Regions from separate parts of the Streptomyces sp. NBC_01707 genome, predicted to be linked through region 2. Evidence: riboswitches for the same ligand, from Rfam matches in the RefSeq annotation. Region 2 holds a riboswitch; the other holds the start of a gene.
What was found. A riboswitch is a leader RNA that binds a small molecule or an ion and turns the genes downstream of it on or off. The one in region 2 is predicted to bind glycine.

Region 1: it holds a riboswitch for glycine, as region 2 does, so the genes downstream of both, gcvT (glycine cleavage system aminomethyltransferase GcvT) here and gcvP (aminomethyl-transferring glycine dehydrogenase) in region 2, are expected to answer to the same signal.

The regions. Positions count from the first base shown of each region.
Region 1 covers NZ_CP109190.1:3,627,807-3,631,214, reverse strand. Annotated here, with positions in the region: gene gcvT (glycine cleavage system aminomethyltransferase GcvT) at 24-1,139, opposite strand; glycine riboswitch at 1,281-1,378, opposite strand; partial or broken gene OG963_RS16290 (IS200/IS605 family accessory protein TnpB-related protein) at 1,449-3,081, opposite strand; gene OG963_RS16285 (AAA family ATPase) at 3,337-3,408, shown strand, end outside.
Region 2 covers NZ_CP109190.1:8,093,177-8,096,584, reverse strand. Annotated here, with positions in the region: gene gcvP (aminomethyl-transferring glycine dehydrogenase) at 1-1,479, opposite strand, end outside; glycine riboswitch at 1,674-1,771, opposite strand; gene OG963_RS36250 (PRC-barrel domain-containing protein) at 1,872-2,252, shown strand; gene OG963_RS36245 (DNA polymerase IV) at 2,177-3,408, opposite strand, start outside.

The DNA.
Region 1 (3,408 bases), 4.5 Mb from region 2:
TTACGGGCTGAGACGCGACTACGTCACTTCTGCCGCTTGTAGAACGGCAGGGTCACGACCTCGTACGGCTCGTGGCTGCCGCGGATGTCCACTCCGACGCCCGTGGTCCCGGGCGCGGCGTGCGCGGCGTCCACGTACGCGATGGCGATCGGCTTGCCGAGGGTCGGGGACGGGGCGCCGGAGGTGACCTGGCCGATGACCTCCCCCTCGGCGACGACGGGGAAACCGGCGCGCGGCACCCGGCGGCCCTCGGCGATCAGGCCGACCAGCTTGCGCGGCGGGGCGCTCTCGGCGCGCTCGGCGGCGGCCTCCAGTGCCTTGCGGCCGACGAAGTCGCCCTCCTTCTCGAACTTCACGACCCGGCCCAGACCGGCGTCGAACGGCGTCAGCTCGGTGGTCAGCTCGTGCCCGTACAGCGGCATGCCCGCCTCCAGGCGCAGCGTGTCACGGCAGGACAGACCGCACGGGATGAGGCCGTGCGGGGCGCCCGCCGCGGTGAGGGCCTGCCAGAGCTGCTCGGCGTGCTCGGGGGCGACGAACAGCTCGAAGCCGTCCTCGCCGGTGTAGCCGGTGCGGGCGATCAGCGCGGGCACACCGGCGACGGTGCCGGGCAGCCCCGCGTAGTACTTCAGACCGTCCAGGTCGGCGTCGGTGACCGAGGACAGGATGGCGGGGGACTCGGGGCCCTGGACGGCGATCAGCGCGTACGCGTCGCGGTCGTCGCGCACCGCGGCGTCGAACCCGTCGGCGCGGGCGGTCAGCGCGTCCAGCACGATCTGGGCGTTCCCGGCGTTGGCGACGACCATGTACTCGGTCTCACCGAGGCGGTAGACGATCAGGTCGTCCAGGATCCCACCGTCCTCGGCGCAGATCATCGTGTAGCGGGCGCGGCCGACGGCGACGGTGCCGATGTTGCCGACCAGCGCGAAGTTCAGGAACGCCGCTGCCTGGGGGCCGGTGACGGTGATCTCGCCCATGTGCGACAGGTCGAAGAGGCCGGCCTTCGTGCGCACCGCGTTGTGCTCGTCGCGCTCACTCGCGTACCGCAGCGGCATGTCCCAGCCCGCGAAGTCGGTCATGGTCGCGCCCAGCGAGCGGTGCAGGGCGTCGAGGGCGGTGAGACGGGGGGCGTTGCTCATAGGTGTGGCTCCCAGGGCATGACGACGAGGACGATCCCTCCCCATCTGTCATCGGAACCTGAGAGGTTCGCCGAGAGACCCTGACGGGTTCGGCTTGCACCTTGGGTGGAGCCGCCGAGGCGGCCCGCTTTTCAGATCTGCCTCATCCACGCGGTACGGGGCCTGAGAGATTCAAGGGAGGATCTTGCTCCTTCGGCGCCCGGCACAGTCGATGGCCGGAACTCTCCCGCGCGGATTCAAGCGGCCTTTATGCAGTTGGCGGGGTCATCATCGCACGCATTGCGGAAGAGTGGGGCGTCGGTACCGTTCCTAGCCAGTGTGCGTCAGTGGGTCGTGGACCCACTGCTGCGTGCTGGGCGCATCCCGAGCGGTTTTGGATGCGCTGGGTTCCCGCTTTCGCTTCCCGCTCGGCGGCGGCTCTCCGGGGGGCCGGTCCGTGGTGGGTGGGCGGGTTCCCTCACGTCCCCGGTCGCCTGGTGCGGCCTGGGCGGTCCGAGGCCCCGCACGATCACTCCGGTCGTGTGGGGGCGGTGCCGTCCGACGCCGGATCGGGTGTCCGAGGGCGCGTCTCCCGATCGCGATACCCGCGGCATCGTGACGGGACATCTTCCGGCGCGGGGTGGCCAGCGGTTTCTGCCAGTGCTGGCTACCCCACATGCTGGTGTAGGCGGGGTCGACCGCGACGATCGCAAGGCCCTGTTCTGCGGCCATGGAGACGAGCCGGGCCTTGAGTTTGCCGGTGGGCATGCCGGAGATGAGCTGCCTGAACCGCTTCCTGCTGCCGTGCTTCTCGCGGGTCTTCTCAGGCGTGAAGTCGAGGTCTTCGATGCCGATCGCGGCGACACCGACACGCTGGGCCCAGTTGATCAGACGGGTCAAGGCGTGGCGGATCTGTGCGTCGCGGTGACCGGCGGTCCCGGACAGGTCGTAGCCGAAGCGGTGCGGCTCGCCGGCCGGGTTGCCGTGCCGGTCGAGCCGGTAGGCGGCGAAGTGGTCCGCGTTGCTGTCGACGCCGATCATCCCCCGGGCGCGGGCGGTCTCCAACGGGATCGTCTGCACCACGGGGCGTTGCCAGGATGCGGTGAGGTACCAGCGGCCGCGCTCGACGTCGAGGTGGATGCGGTAGGCCACGGCCCGGTTGGCTTCGATGCGGTCGGCCCAGTCCTGGCCCCGGTGCGCAAATGCGATGTGGGAGGTGAGGGTGTACCGGCCGTGCTGGGTGTTGGCCAGGTGCGCGAGCGGGGCAGGCAGTTTGATGCTGACCTCGCCGTCCGGCGTAACACGGATCGTCTCGTTCCCGAACCGCTTCCCCGACTCACCATCGGCAGCGAGGAACCAGCGTTCCGCTTCCCGGCGTTCCCGCCATTGGTCTTCGGTGAGCTGGGCCTGGGTGAGGTGGTGGCGGGTGTTGAGGAGACGTTTGCCGCCCCGTACCACCCGCACCCGCCCGGCCTGTCGGTCGGCGACGGCAGCGGCGTGGCGGTCTTCCAGTATCGAGGCGGCGGGACTTGCGGAACCACTCACCCTTGGAGCGGTAGCCGCCTGCCGCGCGCTTGGTGCCCTTCTCCCCGATCGGGAGGGACAGGCGGTGCCGCAGCGTCTTGATCCCGGCTTCCAGCTTCTGGATGTCCGCCGCCTGGCAACGGCGGGCCAGCGCCCACTGGTCGTGCGTGGCCTTGGTGATCGCACCCGCGATCCGCGACGACGACAGTGCGGTCAGCTCCCGCTTACGCGCTGCCCAGGTGTCCGCACCGTGCTCCAGACCATCCGCACAGCGAGCCCTGAGATCACCGGAGGCCGGCGCACCCTGATGCGCACCGACCGCACGCAGCACCATCTCGTACTGGGACGTGAGGTGCTTGAGACGGTCCCGGACCGCCACCCCGCAAGGCCCGGGCACCACAAAGGAACCCGCTACCTTCCGCACACCACCTACTAACATCACCCCCTCAAGGCCAGACATCTGGCCCAACGAGCAGCAGCCGCCGAAGGTCACCCATTCGACCCCAGCACCCCCGTTCCCCATCCAGCAAACCCACCGACAGAATTCACTCCCGCTCGCCACCACTCACTTCAGCTCAGTGAACCGACAGCAGCTCACAACCTCGTGAGGGAAACGAACGGTGGGACGGTTGTCTCGCATTGCCTTTTCTTTACACTTCGAGGGCAGGCGTGGTCGACCGACAGGGGGAGGGCAATGACGTTGCAGCGGTACGCGACGACCGCGGGGGTCGCGCACGGCGCGATGGCCGCGCAGCCGGGCACACCT
Region 2 (3,408 bases):
CAGGTAGCGGAGCATCGCGGTCTCGGAACGGTGCTGGTGGAAGACCGGGTGGGTGAGGAATGCGTCGGTGCGCAGCAGGGAGTCCGGCAGCGCGTCGACGGCCGCACCGTCCAGTGCCTCGATGTCGCCGTCGGTGCCGAAGGCGGCCCACACGGCGGCGATCTGCGTACGGGTGGTGGTCTCGTCGCAGGCGACGGAGACCAGGTCGGCGTCGACGAACCGCAGGTTGACACCGCGCTCACGGGCGTCGGCGACGACCTGGGCGGCCCTGCCCGGGACGCGCACGGTGAGCGTGTCGAAGTAGGCGTCGGTCTCGACGTCGATGGAGGCAGCCCGCAGGCCCTCGGCCAGGATCGCCGCGTACCGGTGCGTGCGCCGCGCGATCGTCCGCAGCCCGTCGGGGCCGTGGTAGACGGCGTACATCCCGGCCATGACGGCGAGCAGCACCTGAGCGGTACAGATGTTGCTGGTCGCCTTTTCGCGGCGGATGTGCTGCTCGCGGGTCTGCAGGGCGAGGCGGTACGCCTTGTTGCCGTCCGCGTCGACGGAGACACCGACGAGGCGGCCGGGCAGGCTGCGGGCGAACTTCTCGCGCACGGCCATGAAGCCCGCGTGCGGTCCGCCGAAGCCCATCGGAACACCGAAGCGCTGCGTGGTGCCGACGGCGATGTCCGCGCCGAGGTCGCCGGGCGAGGTGAGGAGGGTCAGGGCCAGCAGGTCGGCGGCGACCGTGACGACGGCGCCGAGCTCATGGGCCTGCTCGATGACGGGCTTGATGTCCCGGACGGCGCCGGAGGCTCCCGGGTACTGGAGCAGCACGCCGAACACACCGCCCTCGGCGATGTCGGCGGGGATTCCCTCGCTGAGGTCGGCGACGACCACCTCGACACCGGTCGGCTCGGCGCGGGTCTCTATCACGGCGATGGTCTGGGGCAGGGTGTCCACGTCCACCAGGAAGACGCCGTTCTTGACCTTGCCGACGCGCCGCGCGAGCGCCATGGCCTCGGCGGCCGCAGTGCCCTCGTCCAGCAGTGAGGCGCCGGAGGTCGGCAACCCGGTCAGCTCGGCGACCATCGTCTGGAAGTTGAGGAGAGCCTCGAGTCGGCCCTGCGAGATCTCCGGCTGATACGGCGTGTAGGCCGTGTACCAGGCGGGGTTCTCCATGACGTTGCGGAGGATCACCGGCGGGGTGAAGGTGCCGTAGTAGCCGAGCCCGATCATCGGGGCGAGGACCTGGTTGCGGTCGGCGAGCGAGCGCAGCTCGGCCAGGACCTCGGCCTCGGTGCGGGCCGTCGGCAGCTGCAGCGCCTCCGCGCTCTTGATGACATCGGGCACCGCGGCCGCGGTCAGGTCGTCGAGCGAGCCGTAACCGACCTGGGCGAGCATCTTCGCCTGCGCCTCGGCATCAGGTCCGATGTGGCGCTGTTCGAAGGGGATGCCCTGCTCCAGCTGGGAGAGCGGAGTGCGACGGGGGGTCATGGTGGAGGCCTCCTGGTCTGTCACGACCTGCGAGGGGCACCGCGGCGCGGGTGCCCGGACGGCCTCCCCCTCTGTCATCTCAACCTGAGAGCTTCACCGGTCCGCCCTGCGGCGTACCGACTTTCACCGTCGGTGAGGAAGGGATCCGTCCCGGCGTCTGCCGCCACGAAACCCGCCCTGCTTTCCAGAGTGACCTCGTCCGTGCGGTACGGGGGCCTGAGAGATTCCGGGGAGGATTTGCTCCTTCGGCGCCTGCCGGATTTGCTCCGGAGGACTCTCCCGCACGGGGTCAGCAGCCATAACCAGCCTACCAGCGGGCTTGGTCCCGGAAGTCTCGAGTGGCCGAAGCCCCGGATCTGCACTTTCGTAGTGCTGTGGAGTAGCCGCGACCAATGGGAGGGACCGTGCAGACCGACATCGATCCGCGGAGCCTTATCGGCCGCAAGGCGTTCGACCGCAAGGGCACCAAGATAGGCACCATCGACGAGGTGTATCTCGACGACGCGACAGGCGTCCCCGAGTGGGCCGCCGTACGTACCGGGCTGTTCAGCAGGGACGCCTTCGTCCCGCTGGAGCCCAGCGAATTCGTCGAGGATTCGCTCCGCATCCCGTTCGACCGTGCACTCATCAAAGACGCGCCCGACTTCGGCGTGGGCCGCCATCTCTCGCCGGAACAGGAGCTTCAGCTCTACCGGCACTACGGTCTGGACTCGCCCCCAGAGGAGCCGGGACCGGACCGCGACTTCGGCAGGCTGGCCGGCCAGGACGAGTAGTCCACGGGGTCGCGCACCAGTGGCAGCGGATCCGCGGGACACAGCTCCGGATCGTCGACACGGAACGTGCGCACCCGGCCGGGCGGCGACTCGGGTTCCTCGAACCGCACCGTCACCCGGCCCACCCCGCTTCCCTGCACCCACCCGTGACCGAAGGTGTCATGGCGTACGTCGTGTCCGGCGGGCCAGCGCCGGGCCGCGAGCTGCTCGGGGGTCTCCTGCTCCGGTGCACCGGCCGCCGACTCGTCTCCGTGCTCGCCGGGGCCCCGGTCCTCGGCGACCGGGGCGTCGGGCGCGGCCCGTTCACCGGCCGCCTGCGCGAAGAGATCTTCCTGGGTGTAGTCGGCGAGCCCCGTGACACCCACTCCGAGGAGCCGTACGCCTCCGGTGGTGTCCACGGCCTCCAGGAGCCGCGCGGCCGCCTCTCTGACGACCGCGGGGTCGTCCGTGGGCCCCCGCAGCGTCTCGGACCGCGTGAGCGTCGAGAAGTCGTACCTGCGGACCTTCAGCACCACGGTCCGCCCCGATCGCTCCGCGGCCCGCAGCCGCTGGACACACCGGTCGGCCAGCCGGTCGACCTCCGTCCTGACCCGGACCCGGTCGTGCAGGTCCATATCGAAGGTGTCCTCGACCGAGACCGACTTCGCGTCGCGCTCCGCCACGACGGGGCGGTTGTCGTACCCGAGCGCCATGCGGTGCAGTGAGACGCCGTGGGCCTTGCCGAGCAGCCGTACGAGCTCCGCCTCCCCCGCCTCGGCCAGGTCGTCGACGGTGGTCATCCCGGCGCGTCGCAGGTGGTCCCCTGTGGCCGGTCCGACGCCGGGCAGGATCCGCACGGACATGGGCGCGAGCAGCTCGCGCTCGGTGCCCGGCTCGATGAGCAGCAGCCCGTTCGGCTTGGCCTCCTCCGAGGCGATCTTGGCCAGCATCTTCGACCCCGCGAGACCCACCGAACCGGTGAGGCCCGTGACGGCTCTGATGGCCTCCCGCAACTGCTCACCGACGGCCCGCGCCGAGGCCGAGTCGTCGGCCACCCCGCCGGCCTCCAGGTCGACAAAGGCCTCGTCCAGGCTGAGCGGCTCCACCAGCGGTGAGAGCCGCCCGAGCAGCTCCATCACCTGGTCGCTCACGGTCCGGTACAGCAGGAAGCGCGGCA